DNA from 3 places in the Alteromonas sp. G5_S2_22_S1 genome. Region 3 is predicted to be linked to each of the others. Evidence: predicted binding sites of a transcription regulator. Region 3 holds the regulator's gene; each other region holds the start of a gene.
What was found. The regulator sigma-54, encoded in region 3, starts transcription at its own class of promoters, with help from an activator protein. The targets are predictions, from matches to a motif close to GTTGGCACGNNNNTNGNNT.

Region 1: a site for sigma-54 is predicted at 6,413-6,431, ahead of glnA (glutamate--ammonia ligase). Genes of this name have one in related genera too.
Region 2: a site for sigma-54 is predicted at 3,375-3,393, ahead of ACTRWF_RS00125 (hemerythrin domain-containing protein). Genes of this name have one in related genera too.

The regions. Positions count from the first base shown of each region.
Region 1 covers NZ_JBQKUJ010000009.1:5,060-13,160, reverse strand. The annotation lists gene ACTRWF_RS11035 (HD domain-containing phosphohydrolase) at 180-1,319, shown strand; gene glnG (nitrogen regulation protein NR(I)) at 1,410-2,819, opposite strand; gene glnL (nitrogen regulation protein NR(II)) at 2,809-3,894, opposite strand; gene ACTRWF_RS11020 (DUF4124 domain-containing protein) at 4,026-4,652, opposite strand; gene glnA (glutamate--ammonia ligase) at 4,937-6,346, opposite strand; gene typA (translational GTPase TypA) at 6,805-8,101, shown strand, end outside.
Region 2 covers NZ_JBQKUJ010000001.1:22,325-30,425, reverse strand. The annotation lists gene ACTRWF_RS00135 (EAL domain-containing protein) at 80-2,374, shown strand; gene ACTRWF_RS00130 (YqaE/Pmp3 family membrane protein) at 2,569-2,727, shown strand; gene ACTRWF_RS00125 (hemerythrin domain-containing protein) at 2,883-3,338, opposite strand; gene gdhA (NADP-specific glutamate dehydrogenase) at 3,549-4,892, opposite strand; gene ACTRWF_RS00115 (diacylglycerol kinase family protein) at 4,900-6,528, opposite strand; gene ACTRWF_RS00110 (DUF2878 family protein) at 6,680-7,210, shown strand; gene ACTRWF_RS00105 (SDR family NAD(P)-dependent oxidoreductase) at 7,231-7,935, shown strand; gene ACTRWF_RS00100 (HAD family hydrolase) at 8,048-8,101, opposite strand, start outside.
Region 3 covers NZ_JBQKUJ010000002.1:233,996-242,096, forward strand. The annotation lists gene sspA (stringent starvation protein SspA) at 1-586, shown strand, start outside; gene ACTRWF_RS03225 (ClpXP protease specificity-enhancing factor) at 583-1,056, shown strand; gene mgtE (magnesium transporter) at 1,395-2,753, opposite strand; gene ACTRWF_RS03235 (HPr family phosphocarrier protein) at 2,925-3,197, opposite strand; gene rapZ (RNase adapter RapZ) at 3,197-4,042, opposite strand; gene ptsN (PTS IIA-like nitrogen regulatory protein PtsN) at 4,131-4,574, opposite strand; gene hpf (ribosome hibernation promoting factor) at 4,588-4,875, opposite strand; gene ACTRWF_RS03255 (RNA polymerase factor sigma-54) at 4,906-6,387, opposite strand; gene lptB (LPS export ABC transporter ATP-binding protein) at 6,461-7,186, opposite strand; gene lptA (lipopolysaccharide transport periplasmic protein LptA) at 7,189-7,743, opposite strand; gene lptC (LPS export ABC transporter periplasmic protein LptC) at 7,712-8,101, opposite strand, start outside.

The DNA of each region.
Region 1 (8,101 bases), on a different contig from region 3:
CGCAGTATAGATGAAGTTTCAGCGTACACTTGTCCGATGAGTTTTTATAGGTCTATTGATGCATTCGGTCATAAGTTGAAAAAGTCGTTGTGTTTATCACCTTTAGTATGAGGAAATTTTGCCGATACCCGATTACAATAATAGAAAGCTTAAGCGAACCTAACTCGGTAATTAACAATATGCAGACATTTACTCCAGATGACCTAGAAGAGGATATTCTTACTGACCTAATGGAGGAAATTAACGAACTCTATGAATCAAGTGAGCAAACGTTGATTGAGTTAGAGCTTCGCCCTGAAGATAACGAGTTGCAGCGCGCGCTTTTCCGTTCAATTCATACCATTAAAGGCGATCTGGGGTTAGTTAACTTCTCGCCTATGATCCCGCTTCTACAGCATGTTGAAGACCTACTAGACTACCTTCGCAAAGGGCAGGTTGCCTATACCAGCACCATGAGTGACTTAGTGCTGCTAACGATGGATAGGGTAAAAGCCTTCGTTGAAAATGTCATGGCCAATGGCAAAGCCGACTATGATGATAGCCTTCATAATCAGCTCGTCTTAGCAATTAGCCGAGTCACGCCTGATAATGCCGCTGATCATGAAAAGCGCCTTACCGAAGCAGTGCTTTTACTTAACCCCGCACTTGATGTTGTAAGCAGCGACGACGACCCGCAACGTGTTCAAATAAAGCCACCAACCTTAGCGGCTACAGGTATTCCAAAAGATATCAGTAGCGAGAAAAAACAAGATATATTGTTCTTTCGCGATCTAATGCAATCGATAGAGCGTCGATCAGACTATTGGGCTGGTAGAGGTGATCGTATTGCGAAATTGGCGATGTATATAAATGATGTGGCTGAAAATCCCATTGATGAAGATCAGCTTGCTGTTGCCAGCTATGTCCATGATTTTGGCATGGCCTTTATGCCGTTGAAACTACTGCACAAAGGCGACACGTTAAGTGAGATTGAGTTTAATCTTATGCGCTCTCACGTTTACAAAAGTGCTCGGCTATTGGAACACCTGGACCAGTGGGACATGGCACGCAAGATTGTGATGCAACACCACGAGCGCACAGACGGCACTGGCTATCCCCTTGGCCTTAAGGAAGACGATATCTGCGATGGCGCCAAACTACTTGCCATTGTTGATACCTACGATGCAATGACACATCCAAGGGCGCACAATGAAGATAACGTACTATCTAAGAAAGACGCAGTGATTGAAATTAACCGCAGCGCAAAAGGGCAGTTCAGTATGAAGTGGGTAAGATTGTTTAACCAGGGCATGACGGCACTTTTAACCAAAGGTCAGTAGCCTAATTCGCGGTCGCTGTGTACGTAAGCGCTAATGCATAATGATTAAGTGCATTAGCGCTTGGTATATAAACGCTCAGGGAGTAAATGGTTAATTAACGCCAAGCTCCTTAAGCTTTCTGGTTAATGTATTGCGCCCCCAACCTAACCGCTTAGCAGCGTCTTGTTTATGGCCGTGGGTATGCTGTAGCGCGCGCTCAAGCATCACGCGTTCAAAGGTAAGCATGGCATCGTTTAAGATGTTGTGATGGCCGTCGCGCAGCTGTTTGTCGGTCCAACTTGCTAATAAGTCTGGCCAATCACCTGATTCTGCACTTGGTTTTTCAATCGAGCTATCGCTGTGGATTTCAGGAGGTAGATCGCTGGGAAGGACCTCTTGCCCACTCGCCATAACCGTTAGCCAGCGGCATACGTTTTCTAGCTGCCGTACGTTACCGGGCCAAGGTAGTTGAGACATTACGCGCTCAGCGTCTTTCGATATGCTCTTGGCTTCCACATCAAGTTCTTTGGCTGCGCGGCGCAGGAAGTGGCGTGTTAACAGCGGAATATCTTCGCGGCGTTCGTTGAGTGATGGAAGATGCACGCGAATAACATTTAGGCGGTGAAATAAATCTTCCCTGAATTTACCTTCAGCAACCCTTTGTTCTAAGTTTTGGTGTGTGGCGGCGATTATGCGCACGTCCACACTTACTGACTGATGACCACCCACGCGATAAAACTGCCCATCGGCCAACACGCGCAAAAGGCGAGTTTGCACATCAAGGGGCATATCACCAATTTCGTCTAAAAATAATGTACCGCCGTCGGCTTGTTCAAAGCGGCCTTGGCGGGCGGCTTGTGCGCCGGTAAACGCGCCTTTTTCGTGGCCAAATAACTCAGACTCTACAAGGTCTGCTGGAATGGCGGCCATGTTAAGGGCGATGAAGGGTTTGCTGGCTCTGGGGCTGTGCCTGTGAAGAGCGTGCGCGACGAGTTCTTTACCCGTACCCGATTGACCGTTGATAAGCACGCTGATTGAAGAGCGAGACAGGCGACCTATGGCACGAAACACTTCCTGCATGGCAGGGGCTTCGCCAATAATTTCCGTTACCACGTCTTCGACTTGCGCTTTGGAAACCGTGGATTGCTCTCTGGAATGAGCAAGCGCGCGCTGGGTTAACGTTACCGCCTCGTCTATATCAAATGGCTTTGGCAAATATTCAAATGCGCCTTTTTGATAGGCGTTAACCGCGCTATCTAAATCCGAATGCGCCGTCATAATGATAACAGGCAGCATGGGGTGCGAAGTATGCACTTCGTTCAGTAATGTCATGCCGTCCATTTGTGGCATTCTAATATCTGAAATGATGACTTCAGGTGCTTGACCGCTTTGAAGTTGAAGCAATAAATCTTCAGGGTTTTCAAAACTTAAGCAGCTTATATCTGCTGCTTGTAAGGCCTTTTGCAGCACCCAACGAATAGAACTGTCGTCATCGACAATCCACACAGACTCATTCGTCATCGTCTGTCTCCTTACGATCTATTGGTAGATAAATTACGAACTCAGTGTGACCAGGGTAGCTGTCTACATCTATTTTGCCGCCGTGGTGGTTAATAAGGGTTTGTGAAATAGACAAACCCAGCCCAGAGCCATTTTGTTTACTTGTGACCATGGGGTAGAAAAGCGTGTCTTTGATTTCGGGAGGTATACCTGGGCCGTTATCAATAATTTTTATTTTCGCGACAAGTGCATACCGTTTGGTTTGAATTGTCATTTGGCGCTCAATACGTGTAACCAACCTAATTTCTGGATGTGGTGTTTGACTTTCGTTTAGCGCCTGTACACTGTTGCGAACAATGTTGAGAACCGCTTGTTGAATCATGTCTGGATCAAGCAATAACGGGGGGATACTCGGGTCGTAATCGCGCACAATAGTAATCGGGTTGTCTGAGTCAAAGCGCATCAAGCTACGTATTTTCTCTAACGCTTGATGTACATTGCTTTCTTCAAATCTAGGAAGTGAATTTGGCCCTAATAAACGGTCCACCAAATTGCGCAAACGATCAGACTGCTCAATGATCATGCGGGTAAATTCTTTATGCTCTTCTGATAGCTCTTTTTCTAACAGCTGGGCTGCACCACGAATTCCGCCTAACGGATTTTTAATTTCATGAGCCAGTCCTCGCACTAGCTCTCGAGCAGCATAATGCTGTGCATTTTGTAGGTTTTCCCGTGAGATACGCTTTTGTTGGTCAATTTTTTTAACTTCAAAAAGCAGTCTAGGCCCGTCTTCGAAATGTAAGTTCGTCACCGTGAGGTCGGCAGATACATAGCGATTATCTCTGAATGCTAATTTAATTTCATTTTCTGTAAAGTCTTCGCCTTTTCTTATTGCGGCTTTTAGGCGCGTTGTTTCTATTGTGCCTGGCAGAAAAAAATCTTGAAGAGGGTGCCCGATAAGTTGCTTTAAGCCCGTTTCAAACAAGGCTTCGCCAGCATGGTTGGCGTAAACAATAGTCAGCTTATTATCCACCATCACTAACGCGGTATTAAGGCTATTAATTAGCTGTTGTGTCTCTAACTCGGTTGAATGCATCCGAGCTCGTCTCCTTTGCACCATTATTGTGCATTGTAGCTTGCATTGATGCGTTGCGCGAATGAAAGAGGTCAATGAATTATTGTCACTGAACCTCTGTGGTGCGCTTACAAAGCAGTGATTGCACGCTATTAGTTATTAATTAACGCTGATGCCTGATGAAGGTACAGGGTTTGTACTGGAGACGATGCAAGAGTCTTGCCCGTATTGTTAGTTAGTTCAACTTTATAAGTATGTGCCCCACGATGGATACCGGATAGCTTAAAAATGCCAGAACTGTTGCTAGCTATTGGGGCGTCGTCAAAAATTAATCGGTAAATTGGGGCTTTAGGTGCACCAGTTTGAGCCGCTGAAATGGTGAGATCACCTAGGTTGTTGCGGATGGTCGCTTCGGGGGCCGGACTTTTTATTACCACCTTATACTTAGGCTTTGGGGCTTTCTGGGGCGCCGGCGGGGGAGGTGGAACCTTCGCTGCCTTTACAACATTCTGTGTTTGACCATCAAATGATAGGGGCTCTGCGTTTGGCTGAGGTTTATCGGTAAAGGTAATAACGCCGTTCTCATCCACCACTTTGTAGATTTTTGGTGGCATGTTTGACGGTGTCGCGGAATCGCTGGAATTTATTTCGTCATCGGGTCGTTCTGACGCTTGCTGGTCATTGGCTTGGTTTTGCGCTGCAGAATAAACGTTAAACGGTAAATTGCCCGAGGTTAATAGCAATAATATGAAGAATATCTTTCCCGTTTTATTTCGCACGTGTGGTTTACCTGTTCGCGATAGTCATAAGTTTTAGCCTTATTTCCACTGAAGGCCTTAAGTATGACGACAGTGGGCTAGTAACTAACATAGTGTGAACAAGCTTAGAGTGCAATAGCTACTACACGCAGAAGTAAATTACGTAGGCGCTGATACAGTCAATTGATCTTATAGTGCAGCAAAACGTTGAGTAAATATCAGGCTCGAAAACGTAGTTGATAACTAGCAGCCATAAAAAAAGCCCGCAAAGCGGGCTTTAGTATAAGTTGCTATACAGGGTGTAATTACACGCTGTAGTACATGTCGAACTCAACAGGGTGAGTTGTCATGTTAAGTTTAGTGACTTCTTCAGACTTAAGGTCGATGTATGCATCAATCATGTCGTCAGTCATAACGCCACCCGCTTTAAGGAAGTCACGGTCGTTATCAAGTGCTTCAAGTGCCATTTCTAGCGAGCTTGCAACAGTTGGGATTTCAGCCGCTTCTTCTGGTGGAAGGTCGTATAAGTCTTTATCCATCGAGTCGCCAGGGTGGATCTTGTTTTTGATACCGTCAAGGCCAGCCATTAGCATAGCAGAGAACGCTAGGTAAGGGTTAGCTGTTGGGTCAGGGAAACGTACTTCAATACGACGCGCTTTATCGCTAGTTACGTGAGGAATACGAATTGATGCAGAACGGTTACGTGCAGAGTATGCAAGCATTACCGGCGCTTCGAACCCAGGAACTAGACGCTTGTATGAGTTAGTTGAAGCGTTAGCAAAGGCGTTGATTGCACGTGCGTGCTTAATAATACCGCCAATGTAGTAAAGTGCTTCTTCAGAAAGACCAGCGTACTTGTCACCCGCGAAGATGTTTACGCCATCTTTAGAGATAGACTGGTGGCAGTGCATACCAGAACCGTTATCACCAACAAGTGGCTTAGGCATGAAGGTCGCAGTTTGGCCATATGCGTGTGCTACGTTGTGCACAACATACTTATAAACTTGAATTTCATCCGCTTTTTTAACTAGCGTGTTGAATTCGCAAGCAATTTCGTTTTGACCCGCTGTGGCTACTTCGTGGTGGTGAGCTTCAATCACAAGGCCCATTTCTTCCATTACCATACACATAGCAGCACGAATGTCGTGTGCAGAGTCTACTGGTGGTACTGGGAAGTAACCGCCTTTAACGCCTGGACGGTGCGCCATGTTACCGCCTTCAAACTCTTCACCTGAGTTCCACTTGGCTTCTGATGAATCGATCTTGTAGAACGAGCCTGCCATGTCAGTGTGGAAGCGAACATCGTCGAAAAGGAAAAATTCTGGCTCTGGGCCGAAGAAACATGTGTCGCCAATACCTGTTGATTTCAAGTATTCTTCTGCGCGACGTGCAACAGAACGTGGGTCACGCTCGTAACCTTCCATTGTTGAAGGCTCAACGATGTCACAGCGAATGTTTACCTGAGTCTCTTCTGCGAAAGGGTCTACAACGCAGCTGTCTGCGTCTGGAAGAAGAACCATGTCTGATTCGTTGATGCCTTTCCAGCCAGCGATTGAAGAACCGTCGAACATTTTACCTTCTTCGAAAAACTCTTCATCAACAACGCTCGCAGGGATAGATACGTGTTGTTCTTTACCTTTAGTATCGGTAAAACGTAAATCTACAAACTTCGCTTCACTTTCTTTAATCAGCTCTAATGCCTTATCTACTGACATCGTGTCCTCCAGGTTTAATGTAAAAATGCGGAATGATCAGCTTCACTCCAACAGTGGAAAAAGTGAAAGCGATTATCATGCCATCTATATGCATGCCGATTTCAGCGGCATAGACAGGCATATATCACTTCCTTTTGATAGTTTTTGCACCAAAAATGTGCAATCATGCTTCTTTTTGGTGCTTTGTACTGGTTTGTACGTCATTTAGCCTAGATTAGTTTGTAGCACATCACCACCGAATCTGATCAATTCGGTGCAATAGAGGTGGTCGTTTTTTAAACTGGGTGGGTTAAAGTGATAAAACTTGCTTCTAATTAAAAAAAGATGCGCAAACGTCGTGGTTTTTCTGTACAATCCGCGCAAATTTTTCTATCTGCATTTTTTTGCAACAAATCTAATGCAGACTTATTCGATTCCCGAATTAAGTTGGCATCGATTTACACAGGCTCTATATAAGCATGAATACCACTGATATTAGTAAATTGCGTAATATCGCAATCATCGCCCACGTTGACCACGGTAAAACCACCTTGGTAGACAAACTGTTACAGCAGTCTGGCACCCTTGAATCACGAGGCGAGCAAGAAGAGCGCGTAATGGACTCGAATGACATCGAGAAAGAACGTGGCATTACCATCCTAGCTAAGAACACAGCGATTAACTGGAACGACTACCGTATCAACATTGTAGATACTCCAGGACACGCTGACTTCGGTGGTGAAGTAGAGCGCGTTATGTCAATGGCCGACTCTGTACTTCTACTTGTAGATGCACAAGAAGGTCCAATGCCTCAAACCCGTTTTGTAACTCAAAAAGCGTTTGCTCAAGGCCTTAAGCCTATTGTTGTTATCAACAAAATTGATAAGCCAGGCGCACGTCCTGACTGGGTTATGGACCAAGTGTTCGACCTGTTCGACAACTTAGGTGCAACGGACGAGCAGCTTGATTTCCAAGTTGTATACGCTTCAGCGCTTAACGGTTGGGCGTCACATGACGCTGATGAGCCAAAAGAAGATATGACGGCGTTATTTGAAACCATCGTTGAACAAGTTTCTGCTCCAGATGCAGACATCGACGGTCCTTTCCAAATGCAGATTTCTCAACTTGATTACAACTCATACGTTGGCGTAATCGGTGTTGGTCGTGTTAAGCGTGGGTCTGTTAAGCCTAACCAGCAAGTAACCGTGGTGACTGCTGAAGGTGAAAAACGCAATGGTAAAGTTGGTCTAGTTTACGGTTATCTTGGTCTAGCTCGCCACGAAGTTGAATCTGCTCACGCGGGTGACATTATTGCCATTACAGGTCTAGGCGAACTTAAGATCTCCGACACGATTTGTGATGTGAACACTGTTGAAGCGCTTCCGCCATTAACGGTTGATGAGCCTACCGTAACCATGACGTTCCAAGTAAACACCTCACCATTTGCTGGTAAAGAAGGTAAATACGTAACTTCACGTAACATTCTTGAGCGTCTTAAAGACGAGCTAGTACACAACGTTGCGCTTCGCGTAGAAGAAATGCCAGATCCTGATAAATTCCGCGTGTCTGGTCGTGGTGAGCTTCACTTAGGTATTCTTATCGAGAATATGCGTCGTGAAGGTTATGAACTTGCTGTATCTCGTCCAGAAGTAATCCTTAAAGAAGTTGATGGCGAAACGCAGGAGCCGTACGAAACACTGACTATCGACTGTGAAGAGCAGCACCAAGGCTCTATCATGGAACAGCTTGGCCTTCGCAAAGCTGAAATGACAGACA
Region 2 (8,101 bases), on a different contig from region 3:
TTGTTATTCAGCTATTCTTCTGTAACTAGCCGTTCTGGCATTCCACAAAATTGAAATATTCACACGACGGGGCACTGTAGTGCAAAAGACACTTAGTCAGAGTTTATTCCAAACCTTATTTATAGGAGTTGTAATAGCATCACTTCTGATAATTGGCGCTGTCTGGCGCTCTGCTAATACACTTGTGGTTAAAAATATCGAACACGATATCCAGTTAGCAGAAAAGGTCTTTGATAAAGTTGTTTCTGACAGGCAAACCGTAATTAAAAGTGTGTCAAAAGTGCTTTCTCGTTCATTTGATTTCAGACGGGCCGTGGGAACAGGTAGCATTCCCTCAATTGAAGCCGCTTTTACCAGTTATGCAGACAGGCTAAATACCGACATTATTGCACTAGTCAGTTTAGACCATCAGGTTGTTGCTTCACACACCGAGCTTTTCAAAGAAGGGCAAAATGTTCAAAGTAGCTTAGCCTTGGTTGCCAAGGGTAAAGATAGCGGTTTTTTTGTTGTAGATGATAAATTAGTTCAGCTTAATCTCATTCGTGTAGAAATCCCTACACTTAGATACTACATGCTTATCGGTGTTGAATTCGACAGTGTATTGCTACAAGAACTGAAAGAACTCGTGGATGCAGAGATCATAATATCGCAGCTCGATTCAAATCGTATACTTAAAACCACATTAGAGGAACGCGAGGCTAAGCGAGTCCTTGCATCACAACAAGATCCATCTTGGGTCGATGTAACGTTCAAAAATCAACTTACTTATGTAACGCGTCAAGTCAATATAGGCAGCGAAGAAAGCTTACCGGTTACCATTACTCTAGCCGTAGATACCACATCCTCTTTTGAGGCCTTCACCAGCGTGCAGCTCACTATATTCGCCTTCTCTATTTTAGCGGTATTGATTGCACTTGGTTTGTCACTATTGCTTGCACGAAGCGTGAGTCAGCCGGTATCTACGTTAGTAAAAGCGGTTAATAAAGTGGCCTCGGGTAAATATGGTGCCACACTAAAAAACCCCTCAAAGCTTAAAGAAATTACCGAACTCGCCAATGCAGTAGACAGCATGCAGGCCAGTATTAAGAGCCGAGAAAAACACATTCGCTATCAGGCAGAACACGATGTATTGACAGGGCTTTTTAATCGTAACTATGTCGAAGGCTATTTTGAATCTGAGCTAAGAAGTGGGCACCCGGTTCAAGTTGTGGCAATCACGGTTATTGGTTTTAGAACCATTAACGATCTTTATGGCTATTCTAATGGTGATAACACATTAAAAGTCCTTGCTGAAAGGTTACTGCGTTGGCCCGGAACTTCAGCCCGTCTCGCTGGCGGAGAAATTCTTTACATTACACACGATGCACTCAATGATGATCAGCTTGAAACCCTCAAGCATATTTTAGAGCAGCCGGTAGAAAGTAATTTAATCGCTATTCCGGTAAAGGTAGCTATGGCTGTAATTGATTGCCCTAAAGATGCCTCGTCTTCTGAAGAATTGTTTAGAAAAATGAATATCGTGACAGATGAAGCGATACACAGCGACAGTTGGTGTGTTCGTTACAGAGCCGATCTGGAAGATAAATACACCAGAAGGCTGTCTATTACTACTGAGTTAAAGCGCGCGTTAATCAGTGAGCAAAATGAATTATCTATGGTTTATCAGCCTAAAATTGATTTACAAACCATGAAAGTATGCAGTATGGAAGCGCTCATTCGTTGGAACAACAGCGTACTTGGGTTTGTTCCTCCCGATGAGTTTATTACCATTGCTGAACAAGCAGGTTTGATAGAGCAGGTTACATCGTGGGTGATGAAGCGAACCATTTCTGACTTGGTTTACTTCAGAGAGAAGGGCTATGGCTTTACAGTAGCTATGAATTTATCTACCCAAGACATTCAAAATAAGGTGCTGTTAACTAAACTTGTCTCGCTACTTACCGAAGAGGGCTTGTCGCCTGAAGCCCTTGAGCTTGAGATAACCGAAAGCGATCTGGTGGCAGACGCATCACTTGCGATTGAGAACTTAAACGAGTTAACCGCCCGTGGTTTTCATTTTGCCATCGATGACTTTGGTACGGGTTACTCTTCACTGGCTTATTTGAAAAACTTGCCAGTAAAAACAATTAAAATAGATAAGAGTTTTATACTGTCGCTTGCCAGTGATGAAAACGACCAGCAAATTGTCCGCACGGTTCTTAGCTTAGCCAGTGTCTTTAACTTGAAAGTAGTTGCCGAAGGTGTAGAAGATGCCGCATCGTTAGACATTCTTAAAGAATGGGGATGTGACATAGTACAAGGCTACTACATCAGCCGCCCATTGAGTTGCGCTGACTTAGAAAGTTGGCTTCAAAATACGCCTTTCGGAGAATAGCTATTTTATTAATTAAATTTTATTTTTTTAAACGAAGACTCAATATTTATTGTCGTTAAAAGTAGCGACATGGCATTGTAAATGCAACAAACAATAATGAAGCGTGTATAACGCTCTGCGGGCTCATTCTTCGCTAAACTGTGAGTATTTTGCCCATTGAGTTGTGAAATTAATTCAAAAACAAGGAATTTATTATGGACATCATTCGTATACTACTATCGATTTTACTACCACCGCTGGGCGTGTTTCTTCAAGTTGGGCTAGGCGCTCATTTCTGGATTAATATTCTGCTAACTATTTTGGGCTACTTTCCAGGGGTTATTCACGCCATTTACATTATCGCTAAAAAGTAGCGCATACCAGCGTAGGAAGGGGACGTTAATCTCGCGCCTTTTCTAGCAAACGTGGTACAAAGCGAAAAATTAAAAAAGCCAGCTATAGAAGCTGGCTTTTGTTTTGGGTTACCGTAAAACGATAGCCTCACTTTAGTCAGTGAGGCTATCTAGTACTAGGCTGTAACTTTTTCTTCGTCTAGCTCTTTTTTCATTTCTTCGCGATAGGCGTTAGCAAGCTTGGTTTTCTGACTATCGTTTAGTACATTCCCCGCAACTTGAAAGAACTCTTGTTCCTCATCCGCGAGGTGGTGTTCAACTTTTTCTTGTAACGTTTTTAAATGACGTAGCCAAGCGGGCGAGCTCATATCAGTTTCGTCGAGTTTACCTAGCAGTTCATCAATTTCATGATGTTCTGCAATGCCATGACGAGTTAAGTCGACAGTGGCATCCTTTTCTAGCAGATGGGTATAAAAATGTCGCTCTTCAGCGATAGCATGACTCTCTAGCTGAGTTTTTAGTGCTTCATAGTACTCGCGACGTGCCGCAGTGTTGCCGCTTGTTTCGGCGAGAATCTTAAGCAGTAAACGTTGCTTTTCATGGTCTTGGCGCAGTGCTTCAAATATTTTCATGGAAGATCCCTCAAATGGTTAAATACTTACTAACCAATGCGATTTTTGTTCCATGCTTTCCGCTATTCTTTGTAATTGATTTAAAACGCTTTTTAATTTTAATGCTGTTGAATAATGCCTAGGCATTAAACAACAGCGCAAGATTTACATAGCGCGTTACCAATATATTCTCAACGGTTTATATTCCGAACCATTTGTTCATAGCGAGACTTAAACACCTTGCGCTAGCATGGCATCGGCGAGCCGCCTGAAAGCCGCAATATTCGCCCCCTTCATATAATCGACATAGCCATCTTCACGCTTACCTTCGATTACACAGCGTTCGTGAATACTGTTCATAATCGAGCAAAGCTGTTCGTCTAACGCGCTGGCGTCACGCTGATTGAACATAGCATTTTGACCCATTTCTAAGCCTGAAAGTGCAACGCCTCCAGCATTAGATGCCTTGCCCGGTACGTAGGTTATTTTGGCGTCAAAAAACTGTTTTTGCGCGTCGGTAGTGCAAGGCATATTGGCACCTTCTAATACCATTTTACATCCGTTGTTAAGCAGTGCGTTGGCATCTTCTTCTTGCAGTTCGTTTTGCGTGGCACAGGGGAGCGCTATGTCGCATTTAAGGTGCCAAGGTTTTTTATCCGCTACCCACGCCCCCATATTTTGTTCAGCCATGTCATAGAGTATGTTTTCACTTGAAGCATGATTTTCAATTGCCCACCTCAGGTTTTTATCACTTAATCCGCTCTCACTATGTAAAAGCCCTCGGCTGTTAGATAGTGAAATTACCTTAGCGCCTTTTTCAACGGCTTTTAAGGCGGCATGAAGGGCGACATTTCCGGCTCCAGATACTGTCACTGTTTTGCCCTTAAGGTCGGTCTTTTTATACTGGCACACCGCATTTAAAAAGTAGATGAGGCCAAAACCTGTTGCTTCGGTTCGAACATAGCTACCACCAAACTCTAAGCCTTTGCCGGTGAGTACGCCTTCAAACTTATTATTTAACCTGCGGTATTCACCATATAAATACCCGATTTCTCTTGCCCCCACATTAATGTCGCCTGCGGGTACATCGGTATTTGCGCCTATATGTCGTTGCAACTCACGCATAAATGCTTGGCAAAACAACATGATGTCACGATCTGAACGCCCCTTAGGGTTAAAATCTGAGCCGCCTTTTCCTCCACCCATTGGCAGCCCGGTCAATGCATTTTTAAAGCACTGTTCAAACGCTAGGAATTTAAGCACGGATAAATTTACGGTAGGGTGAAAGCGTAGACCGCCTTTATATGGCCCCATCGCTGAGTTGTGTTGTACACGCCACCCCTGATTTACTTCAATGTTACCTTCGCTATTCATCCACGAGACAGTAAAGTTAATAATTCGCTCCGCAAGGCAGAGGCGTCTAACAATATCAAACGCTTTGTAGTGCGCATTGGCATTGTATATAGGAACAATATCTTGAAGTACTTCGTGAGTGGCTTGAAGGTATTCAGTTTCGCCAGAAAATTTATCGTTAAGAAACGTGGTTATTTCATCCAAATTACTTTGTTCTGCCATGGACTACTTAATCCTTATTGCTAAAATTTGTCAGCACTGTAAGACTGCGAGGAACGGTTTTTATTGTAAGTGAGTTCCCTTCATAAATTTCGCCGTCTACGGCATAGGCTGTCGGTTTATCAAACGTTAAAGTGATAGTTGCTGCGCGTTCATGACGTATAGAATCTGATTGTTTTTTTGCATCAGCAGGGCTTAACACAAGCTCTGCTAGCGACAAAAATTGTTTGTCGGATGTGGTTTGTGGCTCAAGCCATGTTAAGTCTAACTTGCCATCTGTAATATTAGGTTGCTCTGCACCTTGGGCGAGTGCTGTAGTCATCGGCGCTGCATTAGCAATAACAAAGCTTGGAGTTTCAAAATTCTCGGCTTCGCGACCTTCTATTTCAACGCTAAAAGTCATGTTTTCGTTGTTGGATATGGCGTTCCATAAACCTTTTAAATAGGCGAATTGCCCACCCATATCTTTTTCTTCACGGTCGGCAGATGAAATCATTTTTTCTTCAAAGCCTACCGCTGCTACCAACAGCATTACACGGTCGTTGCATGTGGCGGTATCAATGTTAAGCGTATTCCCTTCGATGATGATGTCGCAAGCGGTACTAACAGGCATTACTTTACTGATATAGCCGTGCAATACCTGGCTTAACGCATTCGCAGTACCAAAAGGGATGATGCCCATGGTAACGTTTGTATTAACTAGCGCCGATGCCACCTCGGTTAAGGTACCGTCTCCACCACACGCTATTACAATGTCAGCGCCGTCATCTCTTGCCGCTTCTGCTAGAGCTTTTCCGTCAACGTCCGGTGTGGTTTCTTTTACGGTAACTTCAAATTTTTCGTTAAGCCGAGATAATACATCTTCTTTATACTGCGCCCATTTTCCACCACCTGATACGGGGTTGACGATAAGCGTTAGTTTCTTTTGAAGTGACAACAACCCGCCGTCTCTTACTTTTTGAAGCGATGCCAATTGGCGTTTATTCAACCTTGCCGTTTGACGGATTTGATTTATTTGTGAAAGTGCTTGCTCTACGGTCAAGTCTGGATTCTTCGCAAGCAAATAGGCGGCAACGACTAATACAGAGCGGCCACGACCAAGCGCACAATGAACAACCACATTTTTGTTTGCCGATATTTGTTGGTTTAGCCAGTTAATGGCCAATACTAACTGTTCAGGTGTGGGGCTTGTATGATCCAGCACGGGAATATTTAAATAGCGATAATCTTCTTGGTAGGCCGTCCAGTCAAGGCCATCAAATTCAGCTGTCACGTCTAAAATAGCGTCGATATTATTTTTGTTAAGCAAAGGAACGTGTTTACTTGACATTCGACAGCCCAAAAACAAATTGGGCTCGATTTTTTGAAGCGGCGGTACTTTATCTGTTCGGCGCGCATACGCATTGTAAAGCCCAGTACCTAATAGAAAAGGAATGAAAACCCAGCGAATATAAAATGGAATAGAGCCGTCTTCGCGTTTACGAAAGAGGCTAGGGTAGTTCAGCAAGTATGCGCTACTGACTGCTATTAGTGAAAAAGCAACCCATCCAAACAGCAATTTCAATACGATTATCGGTAAGATAAACGTTAATACTAAGGCTGCAATTGCACCTAGTACGTAATACTTCACCATTTTCACGTTAGACACATCCTTTGTAATTGGAAAAAGTAAATAGCCTATGCATCTATACTTGCCTAACAGTGTTTTCGTTTACTTTTTAAGGTAATAGGTTTGAACTAACACGTTCTGGCTAACGTATGCTTTGATAATGAAAATATGAGTGTTTTAAATGAAAGATAGTGCAGTAATTAAAGTAGTAAACTTCGCCTGGTTTCAGGGGATTTGGTGGCTCGTTATTCTATTTCAGAACCAAGCCGTGATACCTGTTTTGGGCTTGATTGCGCTTTGGCTCTTTTTGTCTTCAAAACGCATAGAAGATATTAAGCTGATGAGCGCGGTATTTGTGTTAGGCACGCTAGTTGACGCACTGCTCACTTACAGTGGTCTTTTCATTTTCAACGAGACAAAGGCGCTGCTTTCTTTTTGGCCCATTCCTATTTGGCTGAGTTTGCTTTGGGTTGCGTTTGCCGGCACCGTATATCACAGTTTGACCGTGTTCAAAGGCCGCCCTGTTCTTGCTTCTATCGCAGGCGCTGTATTCGCTCCACTTAGTTACATTGCCGGCGCTAAATTTGGTGCCGTTGAGCTTGGTGCGAGCATACTGTTTTCTTATATTTTCATCGCCCTAGTGTGGAGCGTGGTGTTCCCACTTTGTTTTTATCTATCCAATCGTTTTGAGGCAAAACTGCCCCAAGCGTGAAAGCAAGGAGTGTATTGGCAATGACGAAGAACGTTTTAATTACCGGTGGCAATCGCGGAATAGGTTTGGAAATAGTAAAGGGAATGCTCTCGAAAGGCTACAAAGTGCTAATGGGGTGTAGAGACGAAGAATCAGGTCTTGAAGCGAAAAAAGATACCGTTGGCGGAGACCTTCATATTATAGAAATGCCCTTAGACAACGAAACGGCTATTGTAGACGCCCTCGTTCGTACAGAAGCCGTGTATGGCCCCATAGATATTTTAATCAATAACGCTGGGGTGTTAGATGATACACCCTGGGATGAGGTTAACGCAGAGACGCTTGCCAAGTCTATGCAAGTTAATGTGAATGCGCCGCTTACCCTTATTCAGCAAACCCTTCCCCAAATGATCGACCGTGGGTTTGGTAGAATTATTAACGTGAGTTCAAGCTACGGTAGTTTTGCTGAAGGGTTAAAGGGGCCACTTAGCTATGCGGTGTCGAAAGCCGCGTTGAACGCGTTAACAGTGAAGATGGCAGCAGTGGTAGACGAAGCATCCGATAGCGGCTCGCTCAATGTCAAAGTTAATAGTATGACACCAGGTTGGGTACACACCAGAATGGGTGGCAGCGATGCGCCTAAGACACCTAAGGAAGGGGCTGACACTGCTATTTGGTTAGCGACCATCGAGGAGGGCGGCCCGCACGGTCAATTTCTAAAAGACCGAGAGCCTATCGACTGGTAATTATTCATGCTAGTGGCCCAGTTAGAGAATCTCGACTGGGCCGGTATAACGAAAGTTGCGTAGCGTGTTCGTTACTTTACGCCTAAGCGGTGCTTTTACGTTCTATCACTACCTAGAGTGAAAAACGCTCTCTTAAAAAGCGAGCTATGCCGTCTTCATCGTGGTG
Region 3 (8,101 bases):
CACAATTGATATTTATAGCCACCAGGTGCGTATTGTGTTGGCAGAAAAAGGTGTGGGTGTTGAAATCAGCTACACAGATCCTAGCAACCTGTCTGAAGATCTGTTGGAGTTAAACCCTTACGGTACTGTTCCAACTCTAGTTGATCGCGAGCTTGTACTTTACAAGTCGCACATCATCATGGAATACCTTGATGAGCGTTTTCCTCATCCACCACTTATGCCGGTATATCCAGTATCTCGTGGTCAAAGCCGCCTGATGATGCACCGCATTGAACAGGATTGGTACTCACTTGCAGCTCGAATTTTCCGTGGCGAAGGTGACGTTGAAGCAGCACGTAACGATTTACGTGAAGCTTTGTTATCACTAGCTCCAGTATTTGGTGAAATGCCTTATTTCATGAGCGAAGAGTTCAGCTTAGTTGATTGCTACCTTGCTCCGCTATTATGGCGTCTACCTGCGTTAGGTATCGAATTGAACGGTGCTGGCAGCAAAGAAATTAACGCTTACATGAACCGCATTTTCTCTCGCAGTTCGTTTAAAGCGTCTTTGACTGACCAAGAGCGCGAGATCCACAACCCGCTATGACATCTATGACGTCAAACCAGCCCTATTTACTTAGGGCTTTTTATGAGTGGATTGTCGATAACGACCTAACGCCGTACATTGTGGTTGATGCCATGAACGAGTTGGTAGAAGTACCACAAGAGTTCGTAAAAGACGGTCAAATCGTCTTGAACGTATCGCCAAGTGCGTGTGTTAACTTTTCTCTTGATTTAGATGGCCTGTCGTTTCAAGCACGCTTTTCTGGGCAACCTAGAAGATTAAGCATGCCATGTGAGGCGGTAATGGCCATTTACGCGCGAGAAAACGGCGCGGGTACTGTGTTCGCGACAGAAGAAGATGTAGCGCGTGCTCAGCAAGAGCGCAGTGAAGAGCCTGAAGACTTATCACAACCAAGCGGTCCAACCTCTTTAGAAGACGCTGACGCAAGTGACGTGCAAGACGCGCCTGTACCACCTAAAAAGGGTAAGCCTACCCTTAAAGTTATTAAATAGCGGATTGAGCCGCTCGTATGGCCGCGATTTAAAAACTTTGTGAGTATTGAATTAGCCTGGCTTTGTGAAGCTTTTCGCGTAAGCAGAGCCAGCTATTATCCCTTCCATTATCCCTAACAGATACTTCACTTTAAACTCAAAGCACCTGTTCTACGCGTCGCTAATTGTTGTTGAACTATAAAATCTAAGAGTTGATAAAGTAAACACTATTGAAAACGGTGGGCAGCTGGTACAAACCGTATAGGGAGTAGATTACAGGCTCAATATCAACGGGCATACTGCCGAATCGCTTAGTGGCTAAGCAAGTATTTAACACCAGCTATTCTTCAAGCCTAGACTCAAATTAAAAATAAAGTTGCCGTACCTAGGAAGGCGAAAATACCGACTACATCGGTAATAGTGGTTAAGATAACGCTACCTGCTAGTGCCGGGTCTATTTTAAGACGCTTCATGATCATCGGTAATGTTGCGCCCGCTAACGCCGCAGCAATCATGTTTATCATCATGGCAAACGCAATGATAATGCCCAGCATGTAATCTTGTTTCCAGAGCGCAATGACAGAGGCAATTAAAATAGCCCATATAGCGCCATTTAAAAAGCCTATCGCGATTTCTTTACTGATCAGCCAGCGCGAGTTACTGGCATTAACGTGACCTAACGCCATACCGCGAATAACAAGGGTTAGGGTCTGGTTTCCTGCTACGCCGCCCATGCTTGGCACAATAGTGTTCAAAATAGCTAATACCGCTAATTGACTTAGCGCCGCTTCAAATAAGTCACTTACCATTGCAGCCATTAGCGCAGTAACAAGGTTTACTGCCAACCATACCGATCTGCGCTTAGTACTTTGCATGACGGGGGCAAAAGTATCTTCGTCGTCATCTAGACCCGCCATACTCATCATCGAGTGTTCGGCGTCTTCGCGAATGATATCTACCACGTCATCAATGGTAATTCGGCCCACCAGCCGGTTGTTTTCATCAACCACTGGCGCTGATAGCCAGTTATAGCGCTCGAACAGACTGGCGACTTCGTCATCAGGCATATTTACCGGAATGGCTTCCGACTCTTCATCCATGACTTCTGATACCTTATTATCGGTTTCAGCGGTCAGTAAACGCGCTACAGGAACAATACCAACCAAGTTATCGGTTCGGTTAACTACGTAAAAGGTATCGGTGTTTTCCGGAAGCTCCCCTTTCAATCGAATATAGCGCAGTACCACATCAACCGTGACGTCAGGTCGTAAGGTGATGGTATCTGTGTTCATGATGAAACCAGCGGTCTCTTCACCATAAGATAGGGCTTGTTCTGCACGTAAACGGTCTTGCGCATCCATTGAGTCGAGAATGTCGGCAAGAACGGGCTCTGGCAGGCTGCTTAGCGTTTCGGCTAAGTCGTCGGTGTCCATCTCTTCAAGTGCATCAACCACATTGGCCGGAAGCATCTTGGTAATAATACCGTTTCGTACATCATCAGACAGTTCCTCTAAGATGTCGCCGTGAAAGTCGCTATCAATGAGTTCCCATAATTCGTCACGGGTTCTACTCGGGCTCGATTCCAGTATGTGGGCGACATCAGAAGGGGGAAGTTCAAGCAGAAGCTTACGTACTGAGACAAACTGACCGTTAGTCAACGCGGCATTAAGGGCGCGTAACTGGGTTTGTACGTATTTAGAAACAAGCGCTTCTGCCATAAGGCGTTATTCCTACCTGCTATTAAGATGAACGGTGAAGGCTTTAAAGCCTAAGTGGGCGTAGAATATCGCAATTACGATGAGTCTGTCATGAAAATTGCGTGGCTTTTGCGCAGTATAACTATAAAACGGCGCTAAACGTTTAATAAGTAATCAGGTGACGGATTTAAACTATTCGTCTTCGTTAAACTTACCTTCTATGAGCTCTTCAATGGCAGCAAGGGCGTCAACATCATCGTTTCCATCTACAATAACATCTACTTGTTCACCTTGATGGCTTTCCAGCATCATTAAACCAAGAACGCTGCTGGCGTCAGCCTCTTTATCGCCTTTCTTTAAAATAATTTTGGCGTCGAACTGATTGGCAAGCTTCACTAATTGGGTCGCTGCTCTTGCATGTAATCCCAGCTTATTTACGATGGTTAGCGTTTTTTTAATTGTCATTACTGGTTTAGCTCTCGATGGCGAATTTGTACATCTGGGTGTATTTCGCTGAAGGTTTTCGACAGAGTTTGGGCAATATACACAGAGCGGTGTTGCCCGCCTGTACAGCCAATAGCGACTGTTACGTAACTTCTGTTGTTGCGCTCTAAATGAGGTAGCCAGGTGGTAATTAAATTCTGAATTTGCCAGATGAACTTGGTAACAACGGGTTGAGAGCCTAAGAAAACCTCAACGGGCGCATCAAGCCCTGTTAGGTGCTTCAGGTCAGGCTCCCAGTGAGGATTAGGTAAAAAGCGCGCATCAAAAACATAATCGGCATCTTTCGGAATACCGTGTTTGAAGCCAAAAGATTCAAACACCAGCACTAAGCGGGAGCTTTTCTTACCGAGTATTCGCTCGCGTATCAACTCAGCAAGTTGGTGAATAGTCAGTTTGTCTGTATCTAAATACAAGTCTGCCCGTTCAGCGATAGGGGCTAGCAAGGCTGACTCTGCCCTTATGGCTTCAGATAGAGACTTATTGAGCTTCGCAAGGGGATGCAGACGTCGGGTTTCGCTGAAGCGTTTTACCAGCACATCATCGCTGGCATCGATATAGACAATGGTCATTGACCACGATGACGGAAGATAATCTAAAATTTCTACCAGATCATCAGGGTTTTTCGGCAAGTTACGCACATCAATGCTCACCGCCACTTGGTCGTATTCATCAACAACAGTGTGGGTTAGGGTAGGAAGTAGGTTTACAGGAATGTTGTCAACGCAGTAGTACCCTAAATCTTCCAATGCGCGAAGTGCGACAGACTTACCAGACCCCGAACGACCACTGATTATAATCAGCTTCACCTAACTTCTCCCAAATCTTCTGGTTTTATCGCATACGCTTTATTGTCTTAAGCGCCTTGGTCACGACCTCGCTAAGGCGCTTAAATCTTTAACTTAGTGCAGAAAGAATATCATCGCTTGTACTGGCACGACGTATCGCTTTAATCGTTTCTTTATCGCTTAGTTTACCGGCTACCGTGGCCAATGTTTGTAGATGGCCTTCGGTTTGCTCTTCAGGAACAAGTAACGCGAAAAATATATCTACCGGCTTTTCATCGAGCGCGTCAAAATTAATGGCTGGCGTACTGGTGACAACAATAGCTATCACCTTTTCTAAACCTGGCAAGCGCCCATGTGGTAACGCAATGCCATTGCCGATTCCGGTACTACCCATACGCTCTCGAGACATCAAACTATTAAGTACCGTTGCCTGATCGATGTTCTCGTTATTTTTGGCAGCGATATCTGCGATGATCTCAAGAATTCGTTTTTTACTATTACACTGAACCGCACACTCGGTGCGGTCCAGACTTACGATGGCTTGTATATCCATACTTATTTAACTACTAATGTTTTTTCAGTTTTTCCTTATGCTTGATTACCTGCCGGTCGAGTTTATCAACCATGCTGTCAATCGCCGCATACATGTCGGTATTTTCTGAGGATGCGAATACTTCAGCGCCACTTAAATGAACGGTCGCTTCGGCTTTTTGATTTAATTTTTCAACGTTCAGGATGACATGCACATTAGAAATGTGATCAAAGTGACGTTCAAGTTTGCTGAACTTCGTATCGACATAATTACGCAAAGAGTCGGTGATTTCGACATGATGACCAGTAAGGTTGATTTGCATATTTCGTCTTCCTTATATTATTAAGCCTGTTTAAATTAGGCTCTTGCGTTGGTTCGACGGCGGGATCGACAATGATTCCCGGTATTTTGCTATTGTTCGCCGGGCAACTTTAATGCCTTGTTCGGCCAACAATGAAGCAATCTTGCTATCGCTTAGTGGCTTGCTCGGCTTTTCAGCCGCCACTAGCTTTTTGATCAATGCACGAATCGCGGTAGATGAGCACTCACCACCAGACTCTGTTGCTACGTGGCTAGAGAAGAAGTATTTCAATTCAAATATACCACGTGGTGTATGCATATACTTTTGCGTTGTGACGCGTGAAATCGTTGATTCGTGCATATCTACCATTTCTGCTACATCGTTAAGCACCATAGGTTTCATCATTTCCGGGCCATGTTCAAAAAAGCCCATTTGCTGTTGCACAATACAGTTTGCCACCTTCATTAAGGTTTCGTTGCGAGATTCAAGGCTCTTAATGAACCACTTAGCCTCTTGCATGTGTGAGCGGATGAATTGTGAGTCGCTACTATTTTTGGCACGACGACTCATTGCAGCGTATTGTTGATTTACGCTCAACTTAGGCAGGCTGTCGGGGTTAAGCTCAACCACCCAACGGCCATTCTTTTTGGCGACCGAGACATCAGGAATAACGTACTCAGGCTCTTTAGTAACTAAAGCACTACCTGGGCGAGGATTCAAGGTTTGTAATAAACGCATTGCCTCGCGCAGCTGATCTTCCTTCAAGCGGCTCTTACGCATTAACGTGCGATAATCTTTACTGCTTAATAGGTCTGAATATTCTTCTATAAGCTGTTTGGCTTCGTTAAGCCATGGTGTGTCTTCTGAGAACTGGCGCAGTTGCACCATTAGACATTCCTGCGGCGAGCGGGAGCCCGAACCAATGGGGTCGAACATCTGAATACGCTTAAGTACGCATTCTATTTCGTCCATTTCTATAGGCTCTTCCATATCCTCAGAGTTTACCGCGTCAAGAATGTCTTCAAGGGTCACGGTTAAATAGCCAGACTCGTCAATAGAGTCGATAATTGCCGTAGCAATGGCGCGGTCAGTATCTGAGAAATGGGTCAATCGCATCTGCCACGACAAATGTTCCTGAATATCCTCGGTGGTTTCGCCTTGAAATATTTGTTCATCGTCATTTGAAGGACCTGGCGCTGGGGCCGATGACGCTGAATAGTATTCATCCCATGTGCTGTCGATAGGCAATTCATCGGGAAGGTCGTTTTTTTCTAACGCGTCACCCGCTTCCAATGTATCGCTAGACGCTGTCGCAGACGCTTCTGTCACGCTATCGTCGCTATCGATATTATTTTTTTCTACTTGCGGCTCGTCGTTACCTTCTTCAACTTCCAATAAAGGGTTTGAATCGAGGGCTTCTTGAATCTCCTGCTGAAGATCAAGCGTAGATAGCTGCAGCAGTTTTATCGCCTGCTGAAGCTGGGGTGTCATGGTAAGTTGTTGGCTAAATTTTAGCTGTAAAGATGGTTTCATCTACGTCTTATTTAAATGCTCTAAATTGAATACACCAGAGCGAAATTGAAAAATGACAATTCAGTTACACTAACTATAGCCTGAATTGTTCGCCTAGGTATACATCCCTTACTTTTTGATTACTTAAAACCTGTTCCGCTGTTCCTTGCGCGATAAGCTCGCCATGACTCACAATGTACGCTTTCTCACAAACATCCAATGTTTCTCGCACGTTATGGTCGGTGATAAGGATTCCAATACCCCTATCTCGAAGATGCTGTATTATCTTCTTTATATCATTAACTGATATTGGATCAACACCAGCAAACGGTTCGTCTAATAAAATAAATTGCGGATTAGCTGCTAGTGCGCGTGCTATTTCAACACGCCGTCGTTCACCACCGGACAAACTCATCCCTGTACTATTACGTATATGGTTAATATTAAATTCATCAAGTAGCGCGTCAGCTTCTTCTTCCTGCTGCTGTGAATTTAAATCTTTACGGGTTTGCAAAATGGCCATGATATTTTCATGTACCGTAAGCTTTCTGAAAATTGATGCCTCTTGCGGAAGGTAGCCAATTCCGCGGCGTGCACGCTCGTGCATGGGCTGATGAGTAAGCTCATTATCATCAATTTCAATCTTGCCTTTATCCAGGTTAACCAACCCCACAATCATATAAAATGTAGTGGTCTTACCAGCGCCGTTAGGCCCAAGTAAGCCAACAATTTGACCCGTCGAGACAGAAAGGCTGACGTCGCGTACTACCTGACGCGATTTATATGCCTTAGCAAGGTTGGTTGCGCTCAAAGTTGCCATTGCTATTGATTGTCCCCACTGTCTTTATCTTCTTTCTTCGATGATGCCTTGCGAATGGATTCAGGAGTAAATACCGTAGTCACTCGACCTTCTCCATTTTCGCCCGCACCACCAGTAGCAAGTAACTGCTCAGTAATCATGTCGAAAGTAATGTTGTCACCTTGCACTTTACTGGTGTCTTGTTGAAGTTCCGCGTTTCCTGAAAGAGAAATCGTGCGATTGATCACCTCATAACGAATTTCGTTTGCCTTAGCAGACACCGGAGTACCGTCTTCTAGTGTTTGAGAATAACTGGCTGGCTTTCCTCTGGCGATAAAAATTTCGCGGCCACTACCTTCACTCGCGATAACTTCCACTTCGTCGGCTTCAATTACCAGCGAACCCTGGGTAATCAGTACATCTTCTTTATACAACGCCGTTTTATTTTTACCGTCGATAAATTGAGTATTTGAGCCTATTTTAATGGGCTGCGAAAAATCATCTTCGCTTGCGTTTACCGCACCGCTAGCGATGACAAGTAAAAGGCTAGTTGCTAGGGGAATAAGTGGTTTGTACATGATCTAAAAGCTCGTATTCTTGTGTGCGTAAATTCGCGTTAAACCCATTGCTCAAAATGACATATTGGGTACCCTGTATTTCAACGACTTGATCAGATGTCATTTGTTTGGTGTCTAAATTAATCTGAATGTATTCGGTTGAGAGGCTTTTGACAAAGTCATCGCTGGTTTGGTTCTCGATAACAACCTGGTTTTCTAATTGAATCAGATCGTTGTTGTAGAGCGTTCCTTCTTGCGCCGTCACCACCCAAGGAGACGTAGCGTTCTCAGTATACAGTGTATACTTGGGCTGTTGGAACAATACAAAACCTAGCTGGTCGTAGTGCTCCATTGATTCGGCAAATACCTTGTGGTTTAA